2 regions of the Pseudomonas sp. Irchel s3b5 genome follow, and region 2 is predicted to be linked to the other one. Evidence: predicted binding sites of a transcription regulator. Region 2 holds the regulator's gene; the other holds the start of a gene.
The links. The regulator sigma-54, encoded in region 2, starts transcription at its own class of promoters, with help from an activator protein. The targets are predictions, from matches to a motif close to ANTGGCATNNANNTTGCTNT.
Positions count from the first base shown of each region.

Region 1: CKW15_RS14950 (circularly permuted type 2 ATP-grasp protein) is a predicted target of sigma-54. The motif match lies at 1,878-1,897, and genes of this name have one in related genera.

Region 1 is NZ_FYDY01000012.1:44,623-47,827, forward strand. Features, by position in the region: gene CKW15_RS14945 (alpha-E domain-containing protein) at 1-423, opposite strand, end outside; gene CKW15_RS14950 (circularly permuted type 2 ATP-grasp protein) at 436-1,845, opposite strand; gene CKW15_RS14955 (ribonuclease E inhibitor RraB) at 2,216-2,560, opposite strand; gene CKW15_RS14960 (hypothetical protein) at 2,771-3,004, opposite strand.
Region 2 is NZ_FYDY01000007.1:127,096-130,300, forward strand. Features, by position in the region: gene ptsN (PTS IIA-like nitrogen regulatory protein PtsN) at 1-392, opposite strand, end outside; gene hpf (ribosome hibernation-promoting factor, HPF/YfiA family) at 405-713, opposite strand; gene CKW15_RS10490 (RNA polymerase factor sigma-54) at 788-2,281, opposite strand; gene lptB (LPS export ABC transporter ATP-binding protein) at 2,468-3,193, opposite strand; gene lptA (lipopolysaccharide transport periplasmic protein LptA) at 3,193-3,205, opposite strand, start outside.

The sequences.
Region 1 (3,205 bases), on a different contig from region 2:
TTCCTTGATCCACTCGCAGAAACGGCTCATGCCGTAGCGGCTCAGCCCCTGTTGGGCGATGCCGCGAATCTCCAGCCAGGTCGCGTTGATGTTTTCCCACATGTCGGCAGTAATTCGCCCACGCACCGCATGGGCACTGGCCCGCGCCGCGCCGAGACAACTGTAGATGCTCGCCGGGTTGGCCGCATCCAGGGCGAAAAAATGCAGCAGCCGTTCGGCATGCAGTTCGCCGTGGCGTTCGAGGTAATCCTCCAGGGTGCCGGTAATCAGCAGCGGCATCGCCAGTTCGTGCAGACCGTTGCCACGGCCATCCTGTGGCATCAGCGACAGCGAATAACTGATATCGAGCATCCGTGCGAGGTTTTCCGCCCGCTCCAGGTAACGCGACATCCAATACAAATCCGAGGCAGTTCTACTTAACATGTCAGGCTTCCTTCATTCCTCGACCACCCAGGTGTCCTTGGTTCCGCCACCCTGGGATGAATTCACCACCAGGGAGCCTTCACGCAGCGCGACACGGGTCAAACCGCCGGGCACGACCCGGGTTTCACGGCCAGACAAGACAAACGGACGCAGGTCGATATGGCGCGGTGCGATGCCGTTTTCGACAAACGTCGGACAGGTCGACAACGACAACGTCGGTTGCGCGATATAGGCATGGGGTTTGGCGATGATGCGCGCACGGAACGCTTCGATTTCCGCCGCCGTCGCCGCAGGCCCCACCAACATTCCGTAACCGCCGGAGCCCTGGGTTTCCTTGACCACCAGTTCTGGCAGATTGGCCAGCACGTGGGAAAGCTCAGAGGGATTACGACACTGCCACGTGGGCACGTTCTTCAGGATCGGTTCTTCATCCAGATAGAAGCGGATCATGTCGGTGACGAACGGATACACCGATTTGTCGTCCGCCACGCCGGTGCCGATGGCATTGGCCAATACGACATTGCCGGAGCGGTAGGACGACAGCAGTCCCGGCACGCCGAGCATCGATTCCGGGTTGAACGCCAGTGGGTCGAGAAATGCATCGTCGAGGCGCCGGTAGATCACGTCGACAGCTTTCGGCCCGTCGGTGGTGCGCATGTAGACCTTGTCATCGCGCACGAACAAGTCCGCGCCTTCCACCAGTTCCACGCCCATTTCCCGCGCCAGAAACGCGTGCTCGAAGAACGCGCTGTTGAAGCGCCCCGGCGTCAGCACCACCACGTTCGGATTGTCGATAGGGCTGGAGCTTTTCAGGGTGTCGAGCAACAGATTCGGGTAGTGATCGATAGGGGCAATGCGTTGCGCCGCGAACAGCTCGGGGAACAGACGCATCATCATCTTGCGGTCTTCGAGCATGTAGCTGACGCCGCTGGGCGTGCGCAGATTGTCTTCGAGCACGTAATACGTGCCGTCGCCGTCACGGACCAGATCGACGCCGGAAATGTGCGAGTAAATATCGCGGTGCAGATCCAGCCCCTGCATCGCCAATTGATACTGCTCGTTGGCCAGCACTTGCTCGGCCGGAATGATGCCGGCCTTGATGATGCGTTGCTCGTGGTAGAGGTCGGCGAGGAACATGTTCAACGCCTTGACCCGTTGAATGCAGCCACGTTCGACCACCCGCCATTCGCTGGCGGGAATGCTGCGGGGGATGGTGTCGAAGGGAATCAGGCGCTCTGTCCCCTGCTCGTCCCCATAGAGCGTGAATGTAATCCCGGCGCGATGAAATAACAGATCGGCCTCGCGTCGCCGTTGTGCCAGAAGCTCGTCAGGCGTCTCGGCAAGCCAACGGGCAAACTCCCGATAATGCGGGCGGACCTGGCCGCCGGCATCGTACATCTCATCAAAATAGGTGCGGATCATGCCGTACTCCTTGTCACCCGGACATGCAGGCCTTCGCAAGGCCCGTGCCATCGGCAGAAACGCTTTGATATCAATCGGTTGGATAATCACAACGCATGCACCGCACCAATCCTGTGCGGTAATTACCCCAACCCGATCGCCCCCGCTCCATTACAAGGCGTGATGAACGCCTACGACCAGCATAGTCGGTAGGAGCCGGCTTGCTGGCGATGGGGGCCTATGAGTCATGTGCTGCACTTCAAAGACGCCTTCGCTGGCAAGCCAGCTCCTACGAAAAGCCGGAGAGTCGTGGCCTCATGATCGACGGCAAAAACGAAAACGGCCAACCCGAAGGTCAGCCGTCATTTGCTGGTTGTCACTGTTCATAATTTTATGCGAGTCGCCCTCGTACCTCCTGTTTCACACCCCAGCCTTCAATAATGCCCCCTAATGGCTCGACCACCGCTTCGAAACCCTGTTCGAAATCGCCGATGTCGTCGTAAGTGGCATACATGACTTTACTCAACTCCAACGCCCAGGCACCGTCGTCACGCACGCTGATCTGCGCATTCAGGGATTCACCACGATGAAAATGACCTGCCGCCCTGCGCGCCCGCTCCTCGTCCGGGAAAATGGCGTAGAACTCGATGGGATGAAACCGTGAAAAATCAAAACCGCCTTCTTTCATGCGGCGCAACACGCTGCTGCTGATGTCTTCTTGATAGGCTGTGCTCATGAAACGTCCTCCTCAAACGATGGATAGACTTTCCGTACTCCCAGCGCCCGCAACCGAACAGCGCGAGCGACGGCAACCGATGTGCCGACGGGAAACAAGCATGGAGCTGACAAGACCAGACCTTAGCGATCCGTTCGCTGATCTCGATTGCAGAGTAGCTTCAAGATAGAGCTGCTGCCAAGGTCTGGATGAGAATGCGACAGGAGATGTTCAGATTGGCGTAATGCCGAGGATTTGAATGCTGTTCTGGCTTTTGAGGCTTTTGACGCCTGCATCGGCGGTACGCCCTTCCAGATCGTTCAGATCCAGTTCGGCGGCGACAGGAAGGAAGCGTTCCTTGATGAGTTTGGCGGCCTGCTCGTTGTTCGGGCATTCCGCGCTCTCGAATACTTCGTCAACTTGTTCGCCGTGATCATCTACGAAGGTGACTTTCCACTTTTGCATTGGTGCCTCCTCGATAAAACCCATGGACGGGCTTACACCTATCTCGACCTTGTCAGCTGTCTAATGTTCCGCCGGATCTGCACCCATCGCAGATCTCTGTAGGAGCGAGCCTGCTCGCGAAAAACTTGAGAACGCCGCGTTAAATCAGACATCCCGCGTCATCGTTCACGTCCATCGCGAGCAGGCTCGCTCCTACAGGTC
Region 2 (3,205 bases):
CGCACTTCCTTGCGGTCGAGCATGCTGGCGATCTGTCGTAACAGTTCCAGGTGAGCATCGGTGGCGGCTTCCGGGACCAACAGCACGAAGAGCAGGTCAACCGGGGCGCCATCAATAGCGTCGAAATCAATAGGTGCGTCCAGGTGCATCAAGGCACTGATGGGCGACACGCAACCTTTGAGGCGGCAGTGAGGAATGGCGATGCCGTTGCCAAAACCGGTAGAACCGAGTTTTTCACGGGCAATCAATGCCTCGAAGACATCTTGCATCTCCAGATCCGGCACTTCGCGATGGATGAGGTTGGCAATTTGTTCGAGGGCTTTCTTTTTACTGCCGCCCGGCACGTTCACCAAAGAACGGCCGGGGGTCAGGATGTTTTCAAGTCGGATCATGGGTTGGGAGTGTTAACGACCGGTTGCGCCCTGAAGGAGGCTCTGGGTCTTTTCCTTATGCTTTTTGAGTTGGCGATCCAGCTTGTCGGTGAGTGAGTCGATCGCCGCATACATGTCGTCATGCTCAGCGTTTGCGACCACTTCACTGCCGGGAATATGCAGGGTGGCTTCGATTTTCTGCTTCAGCTTCTCGACCGTCATCGTGACTTGCACGTTGGTGATCTTGTCGAAATGTCGCTCCAATCGTTCGAGTTTTTCGCCGATGTAGGTGCGAAGAGGTTCGGTCACTTCCAGTTGGTGTCCACTGATGTTGACTTGCATACAGCTTCTCCTTCGTTGCCAGTGCATAAAGCGGTAGATCAGATGATCTACCACTGGAACGCTGTGGCGTGGCTCTACATCAACCGCTTACGTTCGCTCGAAGGCGCGATCCCGAGGGATTCGCGGTACTTGGCGACGGTGCGGCGAGCCACCTGAATGCCTTGTGCCTCCAGTAAACCAGCGATCTTGCTGTCACTCAACGGCTTTTTCTGATTTTCCGCGGCAACCAGTTTTTTGATGATCGCGCGGATCGCCGTAGACGAGCATTCGCCGCCTTCGGAGGTACTGACGTGGCTGGAGAAAAAGTATTTCAGCTCATAGATACCCCGTGGGGTATGCATGAATTTCTGGGTGGTTACCCGTGAAATCGTCGACTCGTGCATGCCCACCGCTTCGGCAATGTCATGCAGGACCAATGGCTTCATGGCTTCGTCGCCGTACTCCAGAAAGCCGCGCTGGTGTTCGACGATCTGGGTAGCGACTTTCATCAGGGTTTCGTTGCGGCTCTGCAGGCTCTTGATGAACCAGCGGGCCTCCTGCAACTGATTGCGCATGAAGGTGTTGTCGGCGCTGGTGTCGGCGCGGCGTACGAAGCCTGCGTACTGGGCATTGACCCGAAGCCGAGGTACCGACTCCTGATTGAGTTCGACCAGCCAGCGCTCGTTGTCCTTGCGTACGATGACGTCAGGCACGACGTACTCGGCTTCGGTGGACTCGATTTGTGAACCGGGGCGCGGATTAAGGCTCTGGACCAGTTCGATCACCTGGCGCAGTTCGTCTTCCTTGAGCTTCATGCGACGCATGAGCTGGCTGTAATCTCGGCCGCCAAGCAAATCGATGTAGTCGGTGACCAGCCGTTTGGCTTCGGCCAGCCAAGGTGTTTTGGCAGGCAGCTGACGCAATTGCAGCAGCAGGCATTCGCCCAGGTTGCGGGCGCCGATGCCGGCCGGTTCGAATTGCTGGATGCGGTGCAGGACCGCTTCGATTTCGTCCAGCTCAATGTCCAGTTCCGGATCGAACGCTTCGAGGATTTCCTCAAGGGTTTCGTCCAGATAGCCCTGATTATTGATGCAATCGATCAGGGTGACGGCGATCAGGCGATCGGTGTCAGACATCGGCGCCAGGTTCAATTGCCACAGCAAATGGCTTTGCAGGCTTTCGCCGGCCGATGTGCGGGTAGTGAAATCCCACTCATCATCATCGTTGCTGGGCAGGCTGCTGGCGCTGGTCTGGTAAACGTCTTCCCAGGCGGTATCGACAGGGAGTTCGTTGGGGATGCGTTCGTTCCAGTCACCTTCCTCGAGGTTATCGACGGTCGGTGCGCTCTCCTGGTAGGAGGGTTCCTGGATATCGGTGTTGGGCTTTTGTTCGGTGTTGTCGGCCAAGGGGTCGGCGTTGTCGAAGTCGTCGCCTTCTTCCTGGCGTTCGAGCATCGGATTGGACTCCAGGGCCTCCTGGATTTCCTGTTGCAGGTCCAGGGTCGACAATTGGAGCAGGCGGATGGCCTGTTGCAGCTGAGGTGTCATCGTCAGCTGCTGGCCCATTCTCAAGACTAGCGATGGTTTCATGGCAGGGGCTTAACACCTTATTCGCCGGCGCACATGCGCCATCCACTACAGGGCGCCGAGGCGCCAAACTTAAGCAAGTTATATGCCTGAATCAGAGGCCTTTGCCTAGACCGCTGTAACAATAAAAACGAAAACCTTTGTCGATATGTCGGTCGGCGCCCGTGCGCAAACCAGCGAGCGCAGTCATTACAGGCGGAATTCGTGCCCCAGGTAAACTTCCTTGACCAGATCGTTGGCCAGGATCGTTTCTGCGTCACCTTCGGCAATCAGCTGGCCATCATTGACGATATAGGCCGTTTCGCAGATGTCCAGGGTTTCACGGACGTTGTGGTCGGTGATCAGTACGCCAATGCCTTTGGCCTTGAGGTGATAGATGATCTGTTTGATATCGCCCACCGAGATCGGGTCCACGCCGGCGAAGGGTTCATCGAGGAGAATGAATTTCGGATTGGTGGCCAGTGCGCGGGCGATTTCCACGCGGCGACGTTCACCGCCGGACAGGCTCATGCCCAGGTTGTCGCGAATGTGGCTGATGTGGAATTCCTGAAGCAGGCTTTCCAGTTCCTTGCGACGACCTGCCTTGTCGAGTTCCTTGCGGGTCTCGAGGATCGCCATGATGTTGTCGGCCACCGAGAGCTTGCGGAAAATCGACGCTTCTTGCGGCAGATAACCGATGCCGGCCTTCGCACGACCGTGCATCGGCTGGTGGCTGACGTCCAGGTCGTCGATCAGAACGCGACCCTGGTCGGCCTGCACCAGGCCGACGATCATGTAGAAGCAGGTGGTCTTGCCGGCGCCGTTCGGGCCGAGCAGGCCGACGATCTGGCCGCTGTCGATGGACAGGCTGACGTCACGCACGACCTGGCGACTCTTGTAGGCCTTGGCCAGGTGCTGAGCTTTCAGAGTTGCCATTACTGGGCCTTC